Regions from separate parts of the Spirosoma aerophilum genome, predicted to be linked through region 2. Evidence: riboswitches for the same ligand, from Rfam matches in the RefSeq annotation. Region 2 holds a riboswitch; the other holds the start of a gene.

Region 1 (12,294 bases), on a different contig from region 2:
TTCTTCAGGCGATACTCACCGCACTGAGACGCTCATTTATGAGGTTGTCGTTTTTTTACTATGCTCTCCGTTCGTGCTTTGTTCAATTTTGCTCATCAATCGCACAAGTATGGACCATTCAAGCACACACCTCCGCCGGGCAGCAGTCGCTTATTTATTGGCTGGCATAGGCCTTTTGGCCTTTGGGTTCCAGTTTTGGTTTTTGGGAGCCGTCGAAGCAGAAACAAAAGGTCGTTTGCTGGCACCATTCATTTTCCTATCCGATGACGCCTTCGTTCCAACCGAACAGGGAGGCTGGATCGGGCTTATTTCCAAAGTGGGCATGTTTGTGGGTGCATTATCGCTCTGGAAAGCAGGGGAACCCACCGGCTTCGGCAAAAAACAATCCTTATTATTCATCCCTGTGGCCGGAGCCGCTGCTTATATATTGGGGCAATGGTTGCCTTTACCTTTTGCCCCAATGGGCGCTTTCCTGAGCGGCATTGGCATGGTGGTGGTTGGCCTTGCCAGTTTGAACGCCAACATCTGGACGGGCTGGAAACGCTATGTACCACTTGTTGTGGGTGGTTTCCCTTTTGTTTTCATGTTTCCGATACTCATTATTACGGGTGCAAGACCGGCTCAGTTAATTGGTCTCTGGGGATTTCCCTGGTTGTTACTCGCTTGGACGGCCTGGCAACGGGCGCAAGAAGTAAGTGTCGAAATACCCGCAACGAAGCCTCTCTAACGCATGGAAAATCCCATTCAGCTTGTTTCGGCTTCACCTGTTAATCAATCAACAGCGAAAGGCAAATTCATAACCATCGCCCAAACGGTTTTACTAATTTTGCTGATTATCGTCACGGGGTTACATGCAGGAATTCATTTTTCAAGCATGATGAACCCATCCATTTTTGGTATCATCAACCCAGCGGGCGACCTCATGCCATCAGTACGATGGGCCGAATCGTGGCAGATTACCGATGGGTTTATGGGCGCACGCATGCAATTTTTTAGTCCCTTTATACTGATCGTTTACGTCCTAACACTACTAGTATTCATTGGGCAGTGGCGAAAACCTATTTTGTAATTGTTTGCTTCAGCACTCTTTCTGTTCTTTTTTGATTTGTTTTTCACCATCCAGAACCAAGTACCAATTAATCAGTATATCCAGACACTGAATTTCGACCACCTAACCGCCAAGCAGATCAGGAAAATCAATACGATTCACCCAACCGTAATCGCCAATTTTCAGAAACGGGAGTTGTTTTCCATTGTCAGTTTTGTGCTCGTTGCCCTAACGCCTTTTTTGCGCCATAACAGCCAGTAAAAGAACTCACTAAAATTATACAGTTCTACGGCTTGGCATGGCGCATTTCCATACCAACCGACATCCGGGGTTTGAAGCCCGTCCACGGTCCGGCGGCATCGGTTTCGGGGATGTTCAGGTATTTGGCGTAATCCATTTTCTTGAGGTGAATGCCCAGAAAAGCCGTGACGAAGTGCTGGTTGATGTTATTGAGTCGGCGCTCGTTCCAGGCGGGTTCGGCGTAATGCATGTACTCATCGGGTGATACGCCGGGGATCAGCGAAGCCGGTGGCGGATTGGGGGCCACATTGTGCCGGGCGTTCAGGTAGGTGAGCATATACCGGTCGGCGTTGACGGCCCCCTCATAAATGGCTTTTATACCTTTTTCGTAACCCGATATATCATCTTTGCTACCAGCTACGAACAGCGTTGGCAGAGTCAGCCCCGCCAGCCCTTTGGCATCCCACATACCCCGTTCCATACCCCAGGGCGCAAAGGCAACAACGGCTTTAATACGAGGATCGAGTGACGCTTTGTAGGCTGGCGAATCCATCGTACGGACTTCGAGGGCCGTACTGCCCTGCGCCAGTTGCCCGAATGCCTTCATGGCCTGAGGGCTGAACCCCGCCCCAGTAGCATTCAGAGCTCCATAGCCACCCATCGAATACCCAATCAGGGCCGTATTGTCGGCGTTGAGCAAACCAGACAGGAACGATTGACTGCCTTTGGCACTCAGCCGGGCCATTTCGTTCAGCACGAACAAATCATCGATAGCCCGATTCACCAACGTGCTGGGAAATCCGGCCGCATCGCGATACGTGGATTCCATGTGGTCGATAGCAACAACCACATATCCTTTAGACGCCAGGTTTTCGGTCAGGTAGGTCATCAGGAGCCGAGACCCAAGGTACCCATGCGACACAATCACCAGCGGATAGGCTCCACTGGTGACGTCGGGTTCGGCATCACGGCTGGCGCGGCCGGTAAATGTAAACGGAACCAGCGGGCGGTTGGGGTTGTTGGCGACGCCAAAAACGGATTCATACGTTACCGTAGCTGGCTTGTCGGCGGGAATACGAGCCGGATACCAAACTTCCAGAGTAAGGGAGCGGTCATACAACGGATGCTTACCATCTTTCTGGTGCAGCACATCGACCTGATCTTTGTGAACGACGGTGAGGGATCGCACGCCAACAGCATAAGCTCCCCGAGCCGACAGCTCGGGGGCGTTGGGAAGCATATCACCAATGACGAACGTATTGTCAGGGGCTTGGGCGATGGTTTGCCGGGCTACTCCCAGCGTAAACAAGAGGAGAATCAGGTAACGAACAGAGGTCGATTTCACGAATTTCGAGAAGTAGGAATGTTGGCTGTAAAGCTATCGTAAACTTTCTAAAGTCAGCCGATGGGCGTGTATTTTTTACAATTTCGTAATTCATTATCCCCTACCTTTGCCCCACAACTTTAGGGGTGTCAGTGCCAAACCGGACTGACTGAGAGGATACCCTCATTACCTGATGCAGCTGGTACTGCCGTAGGGAAAAGTTACCGAGAAGCCCACCGCTCTCCTAAAGTTGCTGTTTTCTGAACTCATTTGCAGCAACTATGCCCCAATCTGCTCCATCCATCTGGACCGACGTCGAACGCATTCGCGCTCAGGCACCGCTTGTCCATAACATTACCAACTTCGTGGTGATGAACAACACCGCTAACGCTCTGCTGGCGTTAGGAGCCTCGCCCGCTATGGTTCATGCCCCCGAAGAAGTGGAAGATTTTGTCTCCATTTCCAATGCGCTTGTCGTCAATATCGGTACGCTCGATGCTACGTTTGTAGCCGGTATGCGGCTGGCTATGCTAAAGGCGAAGGCATTGGGCAAACCTATTGTTTTCGATCCGGTTGGCATTGGCGCTACGGCCTACCGAAATCAGGTAAGTGCGGAGTTACTGGCCCTGGCGGCCCCCGATGTGATTCGTGGAAATGCCTCCGAAATTATGGCACTGGCGGGTCTGAATGCCCAAACAAAAGGCGTCGACAGTCTGTACGGCTCCGAAGCCGCCATCGACGCGGCCCGGCGGTTGAGTGCCTTAACCGGTGGTGTAGTAGTGATCAGTGGCGAAACCGATTACATCATTCAGGGCGATAAAACGGCAGCCATCGGTAACGGCCATGCGCTCATGACCAAAGTAACCGGCATGGGCTGCACCGCCACGGCCCTGACGGGTGCCTTTGCCGCCGTCAATTCCGATTATTTCCAGGCTGCCACATACGCCATGGCCGTTATGGGTATTGCGGGCGAACTGGCCGTGGAGAAAAAAGCGGCTCCCGGCAGCCTGCAACTCAATTTCCTCGACGCCCTCTACGAACTGACTGAAACGGCCATCACCGAAAGACTCCAACTGACACACGCGTGAACGGGCTCTATTTAGTGACCGATAGCGGCATCGCGCAGCAGGCGGGCCATACGTTGCCTTTCGTGGTCGAAGAGGCTTGCCGGGCGGGTGTTCGCTGGGTGCAGCTTCGCGAGAAAGACTTACCCACCCGCGCCTTTGTGGAACTGGGCATGGCCCTGAAACGTGTTACGCAAGCCTACAGTGCCAAGCTCATTATCAACGACCGGGTCGACATTGCCCTGGCCGTTGATGCCGATGGCATTCACGTCGGGCAGGACGATATGCCGCATGAACTCGTTCGGTCACTCATTGGACCGGACAAAATCATTGGCCTGTCAATTAATAATATGGCGGAACTGGAAGCGGCTCGGGGTGCCAATCTGGACTACCTCGGCATCGCCACCATTTTTCCGACGGGCACGAAACAGGATACGTCAAGCCTGCTTGGGTTAGATGGACTTCGGGCTATTTGCCAGCTAACCAGCCTGCCCACCTTTGCCATTGGCGGCATCAATGCGACTAATATTCAATCCATTCTTCAGGCTGGTGCGTAGGGGGCCGCTGTGGTATCAGCCATTTGCGGGCAACTGTCACCGTATGAAGCTAGTCTTGAGTTGATAAAGCTGCTGGATGATGCACAGGGGGTTCAGGGCCATTGAAGTGGTGTCGGGTTTTGAACCGGACACGCGCCAGGTTTCTCAAAACCTAATCAAATGCATCTATACGGTTTTGAGAAACCGCATCAGTCAGGTTGAAGAACCTGACACCACAGAAAGTTTCTTTAAGAACTACAGATAATTACGACCAAAAGTACGCTTTCACACTCCGATACGTCGGAGCGTCACTCTTTTGCTTATAAACCCATGAAAACATACGCACGAGCCCTCACCATTGCCGGGTCGGATAGTGGCGGGGGCGCCGGTATCCAGGCCGACCTGAAAACGTTTGCCGCCCTGGGCTGCTACGGCATGTCGGTGATTACGGCCCTGACCGCCCAAAATACCAAAGCCGTAACGGGCATTATGCCGGTGCCTCCGGCGTTCATTGCCGAACAGATGAAAGCGGTGTTGAGCGACATTGGTACCGATGCGGTGAAGATCGGCATGCTCCACTCCGCCGAAGTCATTGAACAGGTGGCGAAAACGCTGGTCGAGTTTGACGTTAAAACGATTGTGCTAGATCCCGTTATGGTGGCTAAAAGTGGCGACAAACTGTTGCAGGATGAAGCCGTCGACGCACTCAAAACATACTTATTGCCCCTTGCGTCCGTCATCACACCCAACCTGCCCGAAGCCAGCGTACTGCTGGGCCGACCGGTCGAGACGATGGTCGACATGCAGCAGGCCGCCGTTGATCTGGCAACGCTTTGTCCGGGGGCTATTCTGGTGAAAGGAGGCCACCTGACAACGGACGAAAGTACCGATTTACTATATCTATCGGCCACCGAACAGCATGCCTTTCCAACCACACGAATCCAGACGGGTAACTCCCACGGAACGGGTTGTACGCTCTCGTCGGCCATTGCGGCCGGGCTGGCAAAAGGGTTGTCGGTAGTGGATGCGGTAGCTGCTGCCAAAGATTATTTAACCCAGGCCCTTCGGATGGGAGCTGTGTATAAACTCGGACATGGGCATGGCCCCGTTCACCATTTTTTCAACGTTTGGCAATAAGCTACTATGACATTCACCGATCAACTCTGGCAGGACATCAGCCCAATCTACAACTCCATACTCGAACATGGATTTGTCAATGAATTAATGGCGGGTAGCCTTCCATCACCAACGTTCCAATACTACATCCAGCAGGATGCTCTCTATCTGACGGACTTCAGCCGGGCCTTGAATCAACTGGCCGCGCGAGCCACTTCGCCCGACGATATGCTGGCCTTCACGCAGTTTGCCCAGAACGCTATTCTCGTTGAGCGGGCGTTGCACGAAACCTACTTTTCGCTTTACGACATCCAGCCCGAAACGGCGAAAATGCCTGCCTGTTTTGCCTATACCAACTATCTGCTGGCGACAACCTCGCTTCAGTCGATAGCTGTTGGTGTAGCAGCCGTTTTGCCCTGCTTCTGGATTTACCGGCAGGTAGGCAAACACATTTACGAACGGGCCATCCAGGAAAATCCATACCGAAGCTGGATCGACACCTACGCAGGCGACGCCTTCGACCAGTCGGTGAATCAGATGCTGGCTCTCACAGACGCTTACGCCGAGACCGCTGGTCCGCTGGAGTTAGCCCAAATGCGCGAAGCATTCCGGATGTCGAGTCGGCTGGAATGGTATTTCTGGAATGACGCCTATGAGCAACATCGCTGGTTGGTTTGACGGACGGTAGCCTGACGATCTTGACTCAAGCAATCAAACGACACATAACGACTCTCCCCTAGATGCCGTTAGCAAGTCTCTGTTCTTACGGATGGCGAATAACGTGGTACATGAGCGGCTTGCTTGTCTCGTTTACTTGCACTCGCAGAAACAGACTGCTGTTCGACAGATCGCTTATTGACAACTCGGTAATGGCCTGACGCGCGACAACCTGCTTCAGCAACCGCCCATTCAGGTCGATTAGACTAAGGGTTACGGGCTTAGGTATGTTTTTAAGGTTTACCCAGATTCGATCTGCGGCCGGGTTCGGATAAAACGTTACTTCAGGTAGCTCACCCGTTTCGGTGGCCGTCACTAATTCGACCCGAGCCGTAGAAGGATCTACCACCCGCCCCAGTCCGCAGCCATTCGATACGTTAATAAGTTGATAAGTCGTTGGCTGCACGGGCCGAAAATCCACAATAGCGGGATTTCTTGTGGCATAGAAAATACTCGAATTCTGATTTGAACTGACGGTATAATACCAGGGGCCATCGCCCGTAAAACGTACCTTGAGTTGCACAGCCGTGTTAGGACGCAGGTAATACGTAGTCGAATCAAACGCAGCGGTTGCACCGGTTGCTACCCGGTAGGCAAAAGGGCTGGCACCGCTGGCCGTGTTTGCATCACTGGCCACGACGCGTAAACGATACCCGAAACCGACGGGTGTGCTGGCAGGGATAATGACTACAAGCGGACTTGCGACGCCTGTGGTTGGCAGGGATTGAAAATTCCCCCCTGTCGAGTCGGATAGCTGCACGCTGAATTTGTTCGACGCCGAAAACGCCCCCGTTGTATTATAGGTCACCGAAAAGGACGTGCCGGTACAGAGCTGGCCGGCCCACATGTTGGTCACGCTGACCATTTTGTCCTGTACCGGATTGACCACAACGACCGCACTTCCCGTTCCCTGCCCAACACCGCATCCATTGTCCAGGGTTGTCAGCGTATAGGTAGTTGTTTCGGTGGGTGCTACCAGAATTGACGCTCTGGGCCCATCCACTATAACCGTTTCCTGGTAGCCATCAGACAGAACGTAGCGCACCACGTCCGTTCCCCCTGCCGGAGCGGTACGCCGTAGGGTCAAGTACGTTGACTGACCGGCATTGATGGTCGTGCTACCCATCAGCGTGTACTTTGGCGGAACACTAACCGTAAACGGCATACTGCTCGCCTGTGACCCATCCGAGGCTGTTACCCGAACCAGATAAGTCCCCGGAGGCAGATCGGCGGGCATTTTCAAGGATACACGGGTCACCCCAATCAGGTTGGTTCCAAGGCCAGTTTCAGTCATCGATTCTGTGTTGATCAGGGAGAAATCAAGGTTGGTATTCGGGGGAAAATCGCCGGTTGTCAACACTTGAAACGGAACAGAACTACCCACGCATACACCTCCTCCGTTAGCATCGAGTGCCAGACGGAGCTGCGGCTTTACCCAAACGGTGGCTTCGCCCGACGCCGTTCCGTAGCCGCACACATTGGCCACGGTTTGCAGCGTATATTTTCGCCCGGACTGAGGCTGGATTTCACGGATACCCGGTGATCCATAAAAAGACGACCAGGCTTTGTCGCTGAAAAATACCTGCCAGGGTGATGAGCCCGTGAGGTTGACTTTCAACGAAGCGGTATTACCGGATGACAGGGTGGCCGAAACGGGTTCAACGGGCAGCAATGTGGCGGTAGGCGGCTGGAACACCTGTACGGGTAATGAAGCCGTGCGGGAACCGGTAGACTTGGCAATAATGCGTAGGTAATAATCCCCCGGCGTCAATGAAGCGGGTACTGAAACAACCATCGTCGGGGTTGTCGTGGTAGCAATGTCGGTAAACACGGAATCTTTCCGGGAAGCCAGCTGGAGCGTAAACACGGTACCCGCAGGAGCGGCAGGGTTGGTTATAAATGGCAAACTCCAGGTGCTTCCTGCGCAGAAACTGAAATAGTAAGGGTTGCTGCTCGGCCGCACAGCGACTTCAATCCGGTAGGGCATCGGCACAAACGTTACACCACGCGTGTTTACCTCTCCCTGTCCACAGGCATTGGCAATCGCCTTCAGTCGGTACGTAGTCGGGCCAACGGGTTTAACCACAACACGTGTTCCGGATGAATTCACAAAATCCGTCTTCCCGTCCGTGTAAACCGTACGGAACGGCCCGGTTCCCCGCAGGTAGTTCACATCCAGCGTTACCGAGCTACCCGCCGGTATGGTATTGGGCTCAGACCCGTACAAATGGTAATAATTGATACCTTCAGGGGTATTGAGGTCTGCCGTTGGCTTCTGGTTTACGGCTACCCGGATTTCATTACTGACCACGACCGGGCTCGTTGCATTGATTCGAATTTTACTATCCTCGCCCAGCTTTATTCGGATTGGACTACGCGTGCCACGTCCTACAACCGGGCCGTCGATCCAGCCCCAACCCTCGCCCAGCGAGGGCGATGCCGCCTGAATCCGGAACTCATTACCCGCATCGAATGTGCCCTTTGTCCGAAAGTAAACCAGAATGCTATCGCTGTTACACCGGTTTTGCTGCACCGAATCAATCTCAATAGCAACCGGATACGCGCTGTTTACCGTTACCTTCGCTTCCGTGGGTGGATTATCAACCCGACCGCACGCGTTTTGGGCGTAGTTGATCCGGAACGTAGTTGTCTGGCTGGCATATAGTGCGGTGGAGACATCGTCGCAATAAAAGCAGCTTGCAGACATTACCGTCCCGTTCGAAAAATTAATCTCGGTGGGGCCTCCTCCCAGATTCCGAATCGTTACGGCGGCCAGGCCTGGTTTATCGAGAGTGATTTGACGGGTATAGGTGGCAAAGATGGGGTTGGGTTTCCGGACAACGATCAACACCTGGTTCAACTCGATTCCTCCTTCCGTATCCGGGGCTGTTGTACGAACCCGTACCGAATACTGACGTATTCCGTTAAAGTTGGATGTATCGGTAGGTAACACCGGTACGGTCAGCGCGAGCATATTCCCATTTTGCCAGGTTGCCGGTGCCGAAGCCAGCGTTTTCTCCCCGTAGCGAAAGTCGACAAAAAACCGGGTGGCAGCCTGCGGAGCGAAGTTCATGCTTACAGGTAACTTTAATAACGCCCCTTCGCAGACCGGGCCGCGGGTAAAGCCACTTCCCGGCAATGAGTCGATCGCTACACCCGGGCGTACAGTTACAATCGTACTGGATGTTTTAACAGGCGACAGACCACAGGTAGTCTGAAAGCCGGTAATTCGGTACGTTGTGGTCTGGCGGGGCTTTACCTGAATACTACCAAAACCACTTCCTTCGCTGTAATCATCGACTGGAATCTGTAAACTGTCGTTTAGTACGACCTGATACGGCCCTCGTCCGGTTACCTGCACCGCCAGTGTCTGTTGCTGCCCATAATTGATGACTGGGCTGGCGGTCACCAGCTCAGCCGTAGCGGGCGGATTGATACTAACCCCACCCGTCGACGGATCACTGACCGTTACCGGATTGGTTGTCACTACCTGTACGTAAAAAGAGTATCCTCCCTCGAATGAAGCGGGGATGAAAGCCCGAACCGTTCCGTTTGACTCTTCTCCGTCAAAATCATAATACTTACCCCCCGGCTGATCGTAAGCAAAGGGATTGTAGGTAATAAGCCGAACCTTGAATTTGTTATCGGCCGCAAATGCTCCGCCAGACTTACTGTAAGCGACATAGACATAATTTCCGGAGCAAATCCGGGAAGGCGTGACGGACATAGTTTTTGTTGCAATCGGATTGACGGTCAGCGTTGATGAACCCTGACCTTTTCCAACGCCACAGACATTCCGCACCGAAGCAATGGCGTAGGTAGTCGTTTTTTCGGGATAAATGAAGCTTTGGTTCTCAAACTGATTGTTACAGCAACCCGCCAATTCATGTTGGGTGCCATCCGTTAGCGTAACACTCACCGGGCTACTCCCCTTGACCAGATACCGTAATGCCACGGCCTGATTTGGGTTAACGATCGAAAACGACAGCGGGGCAAGGGTTACGACGGCCGTCTCCTGAACGGCCGGCAAACTTGTCCAGGCACTTTCAGCATACGGGTTACTGCTGATAACCCGTACCTGATACCGGCCCGAATCATAGTAATACGGCAAATCAGTGGGTATCTGTAGGCGTGCCGGGCTGGCTGATACCCCCGGTGAGGTATACAGCAACTGACCGTTGTAGGCGCTCTGAATCTGCACCTTAAATAGGTTATCCGTGCCGAATCGCCCAGAGACAGTAAATGGGATAATAGCCGGTGTTTGGATGCAGACAGGCCCCGGCAAGTAGTTAACAGTAATCTTCTGGGCCTTTGCAATAGTAACAACAAGCGTAATAAAAATAGTAAAGTATACTCGTAGAGAATTCATTAAGGAGAAAGAATAAACTAATATGCGCTAACAAATTACGCCATTTATCCCCACCAAAAAGCGGACTTTAACCAGTGAATAGGGTAATTTATTAACAGTTCATTAGTCAAATAGAGCCTACTAAGGCTAGAGAAATTGGCCGAGCTGTCAGTTTCCATCGCTATTTTTTGACGACGCCGTACGATACATTCAGATAATCAACCACTTGACATATATTTATCTACCAGTTCGTTGTACCGAAAAATGCCCGATTTTTACCACCGTCATCCCCGACTCAATGACAACATTTGCATAACACCGCTAATCATAGCCCATTATGCAACGCCGAAAATTTATAACCGCAGCCGCCGTCGCGTCGGCCTTACCGATCACAGCCACAAAGACCCTGGCCAGCACTCCGGCCAGCCCGATAAGCCATCCCGTTTCTGGTAAGGGCTTTATAGTAAAAGCCGGGGAAAGCCGGTTTGGTGAACGAACACCCTTTCGGGGTGTCAATCCCAACGACCTCAAGGTATCTTCAAAAGATACCGGCGGGGCACTGGCCATCTTTGAATACGTGGGCAAACAGAAAACCGGCCCATCCTATCATGTTCATTTTGACCAGGATGAGATTTTTTACGTACTTGAGGGTGAATACCTGTTTCAGATAGGCGACGAGAAAATGACGGCACGGTCCGGCGATACCATTTTTGGTCCCCGCAACGTGCCCCACACCTGGATTCAATTGTCAGACACCGGCAAACTGGTTTATCAGGTGCAACCTGCCGGTAAGATGGAGGAATTCTTCTCGAAAATGAGCCAATTCAAAGGGCAGCCGACAGAAGAAGAAATTCAGAAGATTCATCTGGAACATGGCATGAAAGTACTCGGTCCACCTTTATCGCTCAAGTGATATGCTGCTTCACTACTTTCTGCCCAGCCCCGCCCTGCGCGAATACGTGAGGCTTTTTCAACTCATTCACCTCGATTTCTCTACGGCGTCTGTTGTTCCGGTCAAACCCTACTGGCCACGACCGGAACACTGCCTGGCGTTTTACCCCCGCGACCCCGAAACGGTAATCTACGCCGACAGTGGCCGTCGGGAACAGAAGTCACGCTCGGCGCTGATTGGTCAGCCCACGGTGGTTACGAACCGGCACATCGGGAGGCATTGCCTTATTTTTCAGGTCGTCTTTCAGCCGGGAGCCCTATTCCGGCTGACGGGTCTGCCCCTGCATGAGTTCACGAACACCTTTATCGACGCCGAAACTGTCTTCTCGCCCGAAATCCGACTTGTCAACGAACGGCTGAGCAGTACGGACCGGTACGACGACATGACGGCCATCGTCGAAACGTTTTTGCACTACCTCATTCGAAAAACCAAAAAAGATAGCCTACCCATTGATAAGGTAAGCCAGTTGATGCTAAACGCATCCGGGTTCATGCATCCAGCCAGCCGATCGGTAGACTGGCTGGCCAAAGAAGCCTGTTTGAGTACCAAGCAATTTTACCGGAAAGCCATTGAGCGCATAGGGGTTAGTCCAAAACTCTATGACCGAATTATCCGTTTCGATAACGCCATGAAGATCAGCAATGCCCAACCTACTAAAGACTGGCTGAGCATTGCTCTGGAGTTAGGCTACCACGATTATCAACACATGGTACGTGATTTCAGGGAGTTCACCAATCTAACGCCCAACCAGTTTGCCCAGCACGAAAGCCAGGCCCCCGAACGGGCTTTTGGCTTGGTGGAAACGTAGCAGTTACCTACACCCAGCCAAACCGTTCCAGTAACTTGTCCTTATGCTGTCGCGATACGGGGATTGTGGCTCCATTCGTCAAAATCAGGTACGTACCCTCCCCTTTCACAAGGCGTTTGATGCAGTCTAAATTCACCACGT
Region 2 (12,294 bases):
CGCCAAACGGAGTGATAATTCTTCAGGTCTTCTTCCGTAATCATACCCTTGCCCTTCACCATTTCCTGCGCCAGCAAACGAGCAGTTTCGCCTTCGTAAAAACCAGCCCGGCCCTGCGCCTGAATACGCTGCAGCGTTTTGGCCAGATCGGTCTGGACCAGCAGATCCCCCTTGTGCCACGTAACGGTATCTGACGGGGCAGCACTTTTCATAAAATAAGCCTTACCCGGATTGATCTGAAGGAGGTCCGTCTTGATCCGGTTTAGCCCTACAGCATCACGTTCGGTGAGCGCAAATCCTTTTTCGGCCAGGTCGATGGCGGGTTGCAGCACCTGCGCCCAGCTCAGCTTGCCAAAACGTTTATGCGCTTCGACCATCCCATCGACCGAACCCGGAACGCCACTGGCCAGATGCCCACTGATGCTCAACCCCGGCCGGACATTGCCCACCGAATCGAGGTACATGTTTGGCGTAGCGCGTCCGGGTGCTTTTTCGCGGTAATCGAGCGAGTAGGATGTACCGGCGTTCTCTCGATACACCATAAAGCCCCCTCCGCCAATGTTGCCCGCGCCCGGATACACCACTGCCAGCGTAAACTGTACCGCCACGGCCGCATCGACGGCGTTACCACCGGCCTTCAGAATGTTCAGGCCAACCTGCGAAGCCTCCGGGTGAGCCGATGCCACCATACCGTTTCGGCCCGTAACGCCTACCCGATCCGAGAAAAAAGGCTTGACGGTCGGGTCTTCATCGCGGTATTGATAAACGCCCTGACTCTGGCTAACCTTCGTATCGGCGGTCGAGGTGGTGGGCGATTGGGTTTTGCAGGAAGCGACCGCCAGCGCAAAAAGGAATAGAAGGAAATAAGGCGTGGTACGTTTGTGCATAGGGTGTTCAGGTTGCGGTTGTATTCCGTTAATTTACAAAAATAGCGTTATACCGCTCATACCCAAATCCGCCACTTATCCGCCCGAACGTTGTACTTGTCCAAAATGCTTTGGCGATGAAATTCCAATGTCGTACATTCAATGATTGGAGTTATCATGGCAGAACAGCAGCCAGGTGAAACGGTCCGCTCCGGCGATCCGCTTTCACTCCTTACTCTTTCACTCTTTCGCTCTTTACATCAGGTGAAGTTCATTCGTCAGGCTTTTGAAAGTTTTCGGTTCGCGTGGCAGGCGCTTCGTTCGAACCTTTTGCGTACCATGCTTTCGCTGCTGGGCGTGACCATTGGTATCTTTGCCATTATTGGCGTCTTCACGCTGGTCGATTCACTGGAACGAAACATTAAAGAGAGTCTATCATTTGTTGGCGACAAGGTGATCTATGTCGATAAATGGCCCTGGGTATTCGACGGAAATTTTCAGTGGTGGAAATTTTTTCAGCGGCCCATCCCAAAATACGGGGAGTTCAAATTTATGAGTGAACGACTGGAAAACGCCAAGGCTATTGTAGCCATGAGTTCAAAAGGTCGGGTAACGGTCAAGCAGGGCAACAACAGCATGGCTTCCATTATTCAGGGCACGACACTCGATCTGAACATCGTAACGGACATTCCGATTGAAAACGGACGGTACTTCACCCAGCAGGAGATCGACGTAGCCCGTAACGTCGCCATTATCGGCTCCGACGTCGCCGAAAACATTTTTCCCGGCCTGGACCCGGTTGGCAAGCGATTTAAAATCAATGGTCTCAACTTCACGGTGATTGGTGTGCAGCGCCGAAAAGGAGAAAGCATCGTCAATGTGGGCGGCAATCCTGATGTAAAATGCCTGATTCCCTACGGCGCTTTCTCCAAGATGTTCTATTCGCTGAACCCCAACATGACGATTGCCGTGAAAGGGTACGATACAGACGAGGGGCTGCTGGAACTCGAAAGCGAAATTCGGGGACTTATGCGTACCCGACGGGGATTACGCCCTACCCAGGACGATAATTTTGCCATCAACCGACCCGAAGCCGCAGCCAAGGCCATTAGCGGAATTTTTGCCGTACTCACGGTGGCGGGTTGGGTCATCGGCGGCTTTTCGATCCTGATTGGCGGCTTCGGCATTGCCAATATTATGTTCGTCAGCGTAAAAGAACGAACGAACATCATTGGTATTCAGAAATCGCTGGGGGCTAAAAACTACGTAATTCTCTTTCAATTTCTATTCGAAGCGATCCTGTTGAGTCTGGTGGGTGGCCTGGTGGGTATTCTGCTGGTGTACCTGCTGTCGTTCATGGATCTGGGCAGCCTCGATCTTCAGCTGACATCGGGCAATATCATCTTAGGCTTAGGGGTTTCCAGCGTGATCGGCATTCTGTCGGGGATTATTCCGGCCTTCTCCGCAGCCCGTCTCGATCCTGTTATTGCGATTCGGGCCAAGTAAAAGCGGGGACGTTCGGGGCAAGCGGTTCAGAGACGTATCGACCGTCTTTCCATGACGAACGCCGGTGCCCGACAACCGTCACTCAATACGCGCATTTTAAGCGGAGTACACCAGATGGTGTGCGCTCGCTTCGTGCTGTGCATTGCCGGAAATAATCGGGTATCGAATCCCATTTTCTGAAAACCTTTCATACATTTGTTTAGCTGAAAAGCGAAGCTTTAGGGGTGCCCAACCGGGCTGAGAGTTCACCCTTTGAACCTGAACAGGATAATACCTGCGGAGGGAAAAGCGAAAAGACAGGCGTTCGACCAGAGATTTGTACCGGTATATCCGCACAAAGAGTCGGCGCTCATCATCGTTTCTTCTCCTTTCGTTGCATTGTCCCGGTTCATGCCAGTAGCTGACGCTTTTAGTGCTACTACGGACAACTATGACCTTATCTGTTAATAACCAACCCGTTGAGACCTCGACCACGTTGCTTGGACAGCTTCTCGTCCAGCTAGCCCTTGCCGACAAAAAGGGCATCGCCGTCGCCGTTAACAACGCCATCGTTCCCCGCGCAGCCTGGAACGAGTTTTCCTTATCCGGGAACGAAAAAATCACGGTTCTACAAGCCACTCAGGGAGGATAATTATGAGTCAGAAAGCCGCCCGAAAGGGCATTATCAGCCCTTTACACTACATCGTAACCAGACCGGAGCAAGCCGAAACGGCCTGCCGGGCCGGAGCCGACTGGGTGCAGTTACGCCTAAAAAATCAGCCCTATGCCGACTGGAAAGCAGTGGCGCAGGAAACGCTGGCCGCCTGCCATGCGCACAACGCCCTATTGATCATCAATGACAATGCCTACCTGGCCGGTGAGATTGGTGCCGATGGTGTCCATCTGGGGCAGGACGACATGCCCGTTGCGGAAGCCCGCGCCCGGCTGGGTAATGGGTTTCTGATCGGTGGAACGGCCAACACGCTGGATACGGTCCGGGCCCACCAGCGCGACGGGGCCGATTACGTTGGGCTGGGCCCTTTTCGGTTCACAACGACCAAAGAAAAACTGAGCCCAATTCTGGGTCTGGATGGCTACGAGCGTATTTTATCGGCTTGCCGAAGCGAGTTGATCACCTTACCCATTATCGGCATCGGGGGCATTACGATGGCCGATGTAACCGCGCTGTTGGGCGTGGGCCTACACGGTATTGCGGTGTCGGCGGCTATCACAAATGCGGCTGATCCGGCGGCCCAAACGCGCCTGTTTTTATCTCAACTGATGACTTCACCCTACCAACGTAATTGATATGAATACGCAACCTGTCGTTATTGCCGGAAAATCATTTGGCTCGCGGCTGTTTACGGGCACGGGTAAATTCGGCTCCACCCGGCTCATGGAAGAGGCCCTGCGGGCGTCGGGAACGGAGCTGGTAACCGTTGCCCTCAGGCGGGTAGACGTCCACAACAGCCAGGATGACATGCTGGCGCATCTGGCCCATTCTTCCTTTAATTTATTGCCAAATACATCCGGTGTCCGGACAGCCAGAGAGGCCGTATTTGCGGCCCAGATGGCGCGGGAAGCCCTGGAAACAAATTGGCTGAAGCTGGAAATCCACCCCGACCCCAAATACCTGCTGCCCGATCCCATCGAAACTCTGAAAGCTGCCGAGGAGTTAGTCCGACTGGGCTTCGTGGTCCTGCCTTATATTCACGCCGATCCGGTGTTGTGCAAACGGCTGGAAGAGGTTGGCGTGGCCGCCGTTATGCCGCTGGGTGCGCCTATTGGCACCAATAAAGGACTGCGAACCATCGACTTTCTGGAAATTATCATCGAGCAGAGCCGGGTTCCGGTGGTGGTTGATGCGGGACTGGGAGCCCCTTCGCACGCAGCGGCTGCCATGGAACTCGGAGCCGATGCCGTTCTGGTAAACACCGCCATTGCCGTTTCCGACGACCCGGTGCGGATGGCGATGGCTTTCAGAATGGCCGTTGACGCTGGCCGAATAGCTTATGAAGCCCGGCTGGCCCGTCCGTCGGTAGCGGCCCAGGCCAGCAGTCCCTTAACCGCTTTCCTCGACGAGCTATGAGTACAGATACCTGGTTTGATGCGCACGACTGGGACACCGTGCAGCAGGCTATTTATGCCACGAAGCCCCGGCAGGTGGAACAGGCGCTGGACCGTTCCCGACGGACACTCGATGACTTCAAAGCCCTGATTTCACCGGCGGCTCAGCCGTATCTGGAGACAATGGCCCGGCTTAGCCACCAGCTGACCCAGAAACGGTTTGGGAAAACGATTCAACTCTATGCACCGCTCTACCTCTCCAACGAGTGCCAGAACATCTGCACCTATTGCGCCTTCAGCCTGGACAATAAAATCCTGCGAAAAACGCTGACCGACAATGAGATAGAGCGTGAAGCGCAGGCACTTAAACGAATGGGCTATGACCACGTGCTGCTGGTGACCGGCGAAGCGAACCAGACCGTGGGGGTACCCTACCTGAAAAACGCTATCCGACTGTTGCGTCCCCATTTCGCCCATATTTCGATGGAGGTGCAGCCGCTGGACCAGCCGGAATACGAAGAACTAATAGCCGAAGGACTGAACACCGTGCTGGTCTATCAGGAAACCTATCACCGGGAAACGTACAGGAACCACCACCCTAAAGGCAAGAAATCGAACTTCGCCTACCGGCTCGACACACCCGACCGACTGGGCCGGTCGGGTATCCATAAAATGGGGTTGGGGGCGTTGCTGGGCCTGGAAGACTGGCGGACGGACAGTTTTTTTACGGCGGCTCATCTGCATTACCTCGAACGGACTTACTGGCAAACCAAATACAGCATCTCCTTCCCGCGTTTGCGGCCGATTGACCTGCTGGAAAATGACGCCATCACCTCAAAGTCGTTCGAACGCTGTATGACCGACCGCGATCTGGTGCAACTGATCTGTGCCTACCGGCTTTTCAACGAAGAGGTCGACTTATCGCTGTCGACCCGCGAAACCCCGCGCTTCCGCGATCACGTGCTGAAAGTTGGGGTTACCAGCCTGAGCGCAGGGTCGAAAACCAACCCGGGGGGCTACGCGGTGGCTCCACAGTCACTGGAGCAGTTCACCATTTCAGACGAACGCACCCCCGCCGAGATGGTTGAGGTCATCCGCCGTCAGGGCTACGATCCGGTTTGGAAAGACTGGGACAAAACGCTCACACACCAATGACCGACGAAGAACTAAACCGCTACAGCCGCCACATCCGGCTGCCCGAGATTGGGCTGGCCGGTCAGCAGCGACTCAAACAGGCCCGCGTAGCGCTGATCGGGGCGGGTGGTCTGGGTTGCCCCGTCGGTCAGTACCTGATGGCTGCGGGCGTTGGCGTACTGGGCATCATTGATGGCGATACGGTAGAAGAAAGCAATCTGCAACGACAGATCCTGTTTTCACCCGAGCACGTTGGCCGGGCTAAGGCTAGTGTAGCCGCCAGTCTGCTGGCCCGGCAAAATCCTTATATTTCGGTAGTGGCGCACCCCGTCTTTCTGGATCGCACGAACGCCCTGTCACTGCTGGCTGATTATGACATCGTGGTAGACGGGTCCGATAATTTCGCTACCCGCTATCTGGTGAATGATGCCTGTGTGTTGCTGAATAAACCCCTGGTGTTCGGTTCGATTTACAAATTCGACGGGCAGGTGAGCGTATTCAATCACAATGGCGGACCTACCTACCGATGCCTGTATCCCGAACCCAGTGATTTGGAAGCCTGTGGCGAGGTGGGTGTACTGGGTGTGTTGCCGGGAATAACGGGTTGCCTGATGGCCAATGAAGTTATCAAACTGATTACCCGCACCGGCGACCTGCTGAGTGGTACGCTGCTGGTTTTTAACGCACTGTCCTGCTCGTTCAACACGTTTTCACTGGTGGCCAATCCGGCCAATAAAGCGATACGGGACTTACCTGATTCGGCACCTGGCTGCGAAAGCGTTGTTCCGGAAATCACGGCTCAGGCCTTACTGAACTGGATGGCCCAGACCGACAGGCCACTACTAGTGGATGTTCGTGATCCGCACGAATACGCCGGGGATAACCTCGGTGGCCGTTCGGTGCCCCTTGGCGAGTTGCTAAACCAGCCAACGCTGATACCCACCGACCAGCCGGTCGTTGTGCACTGCCAGTCGGGCGGACGTAGTAAGCAGGCGGCTGCGTTTCTGCTGGCACAGGGCTATTCGAATGTATTCAGCCTGAAGGGTGGGCTCCGTGCTGTTCGGGATGACTCAACGATGACTGGCTTCTTTTAACCGATCAAACGCGTCAATCGGGTTAGGGGATTGCCATAGTGCTCCCATCAGCGCAGCTCCATCGAAACCGGCCTGCCTGACCAGCCTTATATTATCGGCCTGTATCCCCCCCAGCCCTATTAGCCGGGGTAGCCGGTCGTGCTGCTGGCGAATCGCGGCTATTTGCTGACTAACGGTTTCCAGGCTGACTGACGGGCCATAGCCTGGCTTGCTTATACTGGCAAAGACCGGACTGTAAAAAACCAGTTCGGCTTTCCCGGCCAGTTCGGCCCATGCTGTGAGGTGGTGAATGCTGGTGGAAAACGGGCTTCCCTGAGTGGGTGGCAATCTGCGTCGGTCGGCCTCTTTTAAGTGCCATCGAAAGGGGGCGGGTACCTGATCGGGTTCGATTGCCGGGAGCAAAACAGATGCCTGTCTGTCTATCGGCAACTGTTCCGCCCGGCTTTCCCCGACTGTGGAGCGCCAGTAGAGGAAGTCAAGCCTGTTGGTCAAGAGGGTCGTTAGTGTCGGCAGGTCGTGACAAAGAGCGCTGTCATCGGTTATGCCAACGAATAAAAATGGGCTGGTATTCATTGTATTTTTTAGCTAAAAAGAGTGCCGAGCCGGTATGAGTTCGTTGTTGTTTACGACATAAACCAGCCACATGCTGTTTACAGGCACGCCTGACCGGGTATTTTTGAATCGAGAGAACAGCAGGATTCAGGACTACCCAACGATCAGGCTGGATAGACACCCGTAAAAGCCAAACGGAGAATTAGTTAAAAACTGACATGCAGTCTCTCAACTAATCCCCCGTTTACCTACTCGTTACTTATTAGCTATTCAAATCAGGCCAGATCGAACCGGTCCAGATTCATCACTTTAGTCCAGGTAGCTACAAAATCCTTCACGAACCGCTCCTGGCCATCTTCGCAGGCGTAGACTTCGGCCAGCGCCCGCAGCTCTGAGTTGGAACCGAAGATCAGATCGACCCGCGTACCCGTCCACTTGAGCTCACCGGTTACCCGATCGCGACCTTCAAACACATCCTGAGCGTGCGAAACGGCTTTCCAGGTAGTACCGAAATCGAGCAGGTTCACGAAGAAATCATTGGTAAGTGCTTCCGGACGGCTGGTGAATACGCCGTGTTTCGAGAAACCGTAGTTGGTGTTCAGCACCCGCATACCTCCCAGCAGAGCCGTCATTTCGGGCGCGGTCAGCGTGAGCAGCTGCGCTTTGTCAATCAGCATTTCTTCGGCCGATACCGTGTATTTCGTTTTGGCGTAGTTCCGGAAACCATCGGCTTCGGGCTGCAGGACGGCGAATGACTCGACATCGGTTTGCGCCTGCGACGCATCGGTGCGGCCCGGCGTGAAGGGAACCGTTACCGTTTGTCCAGCTTTTGCAGCAGCCTGTTCAACACCGACACAGCCCCCCAGCACGATCAGATCGGCAATCGAAACCTGCTTTCCACCCGACTGAGCCCTGTTGAAGGCCGTTTGGATTTCCTCAAATTTCGCCAGCACATTCCCCAGCAGACCGGGGTGATTCACGTCCCAGTCTTTCTGCGGTGCCAGCCGAATACGGGCTCCATTGGCACCACCGCGCTTATCGGAACCCCGGAAGGTCGATGCCGATGCCCAGGCAGTCGATACCAGTTGAGACACCGACAGGCCGGAAGCCAGTATCGTTGCTTTCAGGGCGGCAATATCCTGATCGTCGATCAGTTCGTGCGTAACAGCTGGAATCGGGTCCTGCCAGATCAACTCTTCGGTAGGCACCTCTGGACCGAGATAACGGGCAATCGGGCCCATATCGCGGTGGGTCAGTTTGAACCACGCCCGTGCAAACGCATCGGCGAACTGGTCCGGATTCTGATGAAAACGCCGTGAAATTGGCTCATAGACGGGGTCCATTCGCAAGGCGAGGTCCGTCGTAAACATCATGGGCGCGTGGCGCTTGGCCGGATCGTGCGCGTCGGGTACGGTACCCACCCCTGCGCCATCTTTCGGCCGCCATTGCTGTGCACCGGCCGGGCTCTTCGTCAGCTCCCACTCAAAACCGAACAGGTTGTCGAAGTAGTTATTGTCCCACTGCGTTGGCGTTGTGGTCCAAGCACCTTCCAGACCGCTGGTGATGGTGTCGCCGGCATTGCCCGAACCGAAGGTATTTTTCCAGCCGAGGCTTTGCTCCTCAATGCCCGCACCGGCCGGTTCGGCCCCTACGTACTCGCCCGGATCAGCAGCTCCGTGTGTTTTACCGAAGGTGTGTCCACCGGCAATCAGTGCCACCGTCTCTTCGTCATTCATCGCCATGCGGCCAAACGTATCCCGAATGTCACGGGCCGAGGCCAGGGGATCCGGTTTGCCGTTAGGGCCTTCCGGATTCACGTAGATGAGTCCCATCTGAACAGCCGCCAGCGGATTTTCGAGTTCGCGATCGCCGGTATAGCGTTTGTCGCCCAGCCACTCGCCTTCAGAACCCCAGTAGATGTCCTCCTGTGGTTCCCAAACGTCTTCCCGGCCACCCGCGAAACCAAACGTCTTGAAGCCCATCGACTCCAGCGCGCAGTTACCGGCGAGGATCATGAGATCGGCCCACGAAAGTTTCTTGCCGTATTTCTGTTTAACCGGCCACAGCAACAGGCGGGCCTTGTCGAGGTTGGCGTTATCGGGCCAGCTGTTGAGGGGTGCAAAACGCTGCGTACCCGCTCCGGCACCACCCCGCCCGTCGGCGATGCGGTACGTACCGGCACTGTGCCACGCCATCCGGATAAAGAACGGCCCGTAATGACCGTAGTCGGCCGGCCACCAATCCTGCGAGGTCGTCATCAGGTCGAAGATATCTTTTTTTACAGCCGCCAGATCAAGCGACTTGAAAGCCTCGGCGTAGTTGAAGTCCTCACCCATTGGATTGGACAGCGACGAATGCTGGCGGAGCACGTTCAACTTCAATTGATTGGGCCACCAGTCACGGTTTCTGGTACCGGCTCCGGCACTTTTACCATTCGGCATCGACGATGCGCCGGTGAACGGGCACTTAGCCTCCCCATTTGTGGTGTAACTGACAGAAGCCGGGGACTCCTGTGGAAATATATGATCTGACATGTTTTATAGATTTAGCGTTTGTGGGACCAAATTTACATGAATCACACAGATAGTTGTTATTAATTGTTTTTATATACTTATCGATAAAATCTATAAGTCAGTGCAAGCCTACCTTATAAGTATTTATAAGCTGTTCGGCAGGTTAGTACCTGTACAGATAATGGACTTTAAAGCAGCAATTTGCCTGAAAACAGCAATAACTTGTTTATGAAGATGTCAGCAAACTACTCAGCTTTATAGTTGACGAAAAACGTCTTCACGTTTGACAGAAAACGTTTTATAAACGAACGGAAAGTGGCTTACGGTTGCGGTTTCATGGCCAGCGTAAAAACCTCTCGTTTTACTGCAATACCGTTGATTTGTACCAGAGGGGGCACTGCGTCCTGTAGTAGGTTTGTAGCGGCCAGTACGAGCTGGTCCGCCACACAACATGCGTCCAACAGCACCCTTACTCCTGCTCATCGGCCTGGTTCTGTTCTCATGTCAGTCGCTCAAACCCAGCTTGATCGCTTCGAGCCAGCAGAAAAAATATTGCCAGCCAACCGTCAGGCTGGCGTACGATTCGAGCTATCTCCCCTTGCCCGATATGCAGACGATCCTGAAAACAGACACCAGCCTGACAAATCGATTTTCGACCCATGATCTGCTTGTGGCCAATGCCGCCGGTATTCTGCCTTTACTCCGGAGATCCATCGGGCTCAAAACGACCAATCCGACCGGTACGGAACGGGAACGCTCTGCGCAGCGGCAACAAATCACTGACCGGCTTTGGCTGGCTTCCATGCAAGTGTCGGGCATAGCCGCCGAGCTTGACTGTGAGGCCGAGCGAGCGAATCGACTGGCAGCCTATCTGCAGCAGATGGATGGTAAACGTATTCAGCAGTTAACCATCCTTTCGGTGATTGTGGGCGCCCTGACCACCGTTGCCACCGCCTTTATCCGGGCCGATACGCCCAATAAAACGGTAAGCATTGGCGGTGGGGTGGCAAGCGCTTTTCTGGCCGGTAAGGCCGCGGTAGCCTCAAAACGTACCGTTCACCTGGTGGATGATCGCAATTTGCTGACCGACATATGGGATCAGCGCCAACAGTCAGCGTTTTACCCGCCGTTCGTCTGGCAAATGCTGACCGGACCTTCATTCAGCTATAGCGGTCAGCATTCGATCAGTTTTGCGACGCGACAGCGCTGGGTAGCCTATACGTTATCGGACACCTCTCCGTTAGAAAAACAACTCTACTTTGGTACCGAAGGCGATTATGGGGCGGGCAACCTGCTGGCGCGGGCCGACATGCTGAACCAGCTTCAGGCGGAGGTCCGCCTTTTTTACGTGGATTTACAAAGTCTGCAGCTCAACGTATTCAAACAACTCTAATGCCCTTCCCGGGAAAAATATATCTTCTTATGCGTTATAAAGCGTTTTCAGCCGTTGTGTTATCAGGCTTGACCGCCCTGATCATCTTATTTTTCACCGCCTGTACCCGTGCCAAACCCTTTTCAAAAACGGGGATCGTTCAGCAAATCGAGCCGGGTAAAGACGGCTATACGGCCAGCCTGCGTGAGGCCGGTGGTCGTGATTTTGACGCCCTGATGAGCCGGGTACGCATGCAGCAGGCGTATCGACTCGTAAAGGTAGGTGATAAAATAACGGTAACCGGCGACACCATTCACCTGAATCAGCGGGTTCGGGTGCTGGTGAAAACGATTCAGTAAGTCGTCTAGTTGACAAGAGATAAATGGCCTTTCCGGGAATGCATTTAATCATCCATTTTTTGGAGTTGTACCTCTTCGCGGTCCAGTTCATTTTCCAGCTCATGAAACAGGTCGACATCGATCTGCTGGGCATCCCGTAGCTCCAGCAATACCCTCCGTTGCACCTGAATAGCAGAAAGCATCAATTTCTGCCGGAGCTGATGCTGCGACACAACCGACGGCCGATCGCCCTGCTCAAGCTCATCAACACGAGCCTGATGCCGGGCAATGATTCGCCGGACGGTTTCGCCGGTAAGCCCCTCTCTATCGACCAGCCCCTGAACAGCCGTGAGTGCCTGCTTCGATAGTCGTTGACGTACCTCTTTTTTAGACAGATAGTCGGTGGTTAGCTGACCAAAGTGCAGCCATCGAATGAAGGCAGGCAGAAAAATCCCCTGCCCTACCAGCGTAAACAGGATGACACAAAAGGTAATGAATACAATCAGATTGCGCTCAGGGAAGGGGGTGCCGCCGGGCAGTTGTACCGGAATCGACAGGGCTGCGGCCAGCGACACAATGCCGCGCATGCTGATATAGGCCAGCAAGGTGGTGTGCTTGCGGGACGGAAAAAGCGGGGGGTGATGCATCAGCTTATGGATCTGATTGGATATCGAATCGGTGAGAAAGATGTACAGAAATCGGATCGCTACGGCCGTTACGCTGATGAGCAGCCCAATCCCGATCAGCTGCCCCAGCGACTGACCGTTGATGTCGGCCACCATATCGGGCAATTGGAGACCAATCAGAATAAAGATCAGTCCGTTCAGGAGTACCACCACAAAATTCCAGACGGCCACCGCCTGCATCCGCGTG

What was found. A riboswitch is a leader RNA that binds a small molecule or an ion and turns the genes downstream of it on or off. The one in region 2 is predicted to bind thiamine pyrophosphate.
Region 1: it holds a riboswitch for thiamine pyrophosphate, as region 2 does, so the genes downstream of both, thiM (hydroxyethylthiazole kinase) here and thiS (sulfur carrier protein ThiS) in region 2, are expected to answer to the same signal.

Annotation. Positions count from the first base shown of each region.
Region 1 is NZ_BAAGSJ010000036.1:318,870-331,163, reverse strand. Features, by position in the region: gene ACYVK4_RS29270 (helix-turn-helix domain-containing protein) at 1-27, shown strand, start outside; gene ACYVK4_RS29265 (hypothetical protein) at 110-727, shown strand; gene ACYVK4_RS29260 (hypothetical protein) at 731-1,069, shown strand; gene ACYVK4_RS29255 (hypothetical protein) at 1,070-1,309, shown strand; gene ACYVK4_RS29250 (alpha/beta hydrolase family protein) at 1,335-2,633, opposite strand; TPP riboswitch at 2,745-2,846, shown strand; gene thiM (hydroxyethylthiazole kinase) at 2,894-3,700, shown strand; gene thiE (thiamine phosphate synthase) at 3,697-4,233, shown strand; gene thiD (bifunctional hydroxymethylpyrimidine kinase/phosphomethylpyrimidine kinase) at 4,543-5,349, shown strand; gene tenA (thiaminase II) at 5,356-6,006, shown strand; gene ACYVK4_RS29225 (T9SS type A sorting domain-containing protein) at 6,092-10,414, opposite strand; gene ACYVK4_RS29220 (cupin domain-containing protein) at 10,731-11,306, shown strand; gene ACYVK4_RS29215 (AraC family transcriptional regulator) at 11,308-12,153, shown strand; gene ACYVK4_RS29210 (LytR/AlgR family response regulator transcription factor) at 12,161-12,294, opposite strand, start outside.
Region 2 is NZ_BAAGSJ010000009.1:296,075-308,368, forward strand. Features, by position in the region: gene ggt (gamma-glutamyltransferase) at 1-887, opposite strand, end outside; gene ACYVK4_RS08940 (ABC transporter permease) at 1,131-2,372, shown strand; gene ACYVK4_RS08945 (hypothetical protein) at 2,424-2,552, shown strand; TPP riboswitch at 2,583-2,674, shown strand; gene thiS (sulfur carrier protein ThiS) at 2,803-3,003, shown strand; gene ACYVK4_RS08955 (thiamine phosphate synthase) at 3,006-3,659, shown strand; gene ACYVK4_RS08960 (thiazole synthase) at 3,661-4,440, shown strand; gene thiH (2-iminoacetate synthase ThiH) at 4,437-5,573, shown strand; gene moeB (molybdopterin-synthase adenylyltransferase MoeB) at 5,570-6,646, shown strand; gene ACYVK4_RS08975 (thiamine phosphate synthase) at 6,623-7,219, opposite strand; gene katG (catalase/peroxidase HPI) at 7,474-9,732, opposite strand; gene ACYVK4_RS08985 (hypothetical protein) at 10,163-11,104, shown strand; gene ACYVK4_RS08990 (hypothetical protein) at 11,134-11,442, shown strand; gene ACYVK4_RS08995 (Na+/H+ antiporter) at 11,487-12,294, opposite strand, start outside.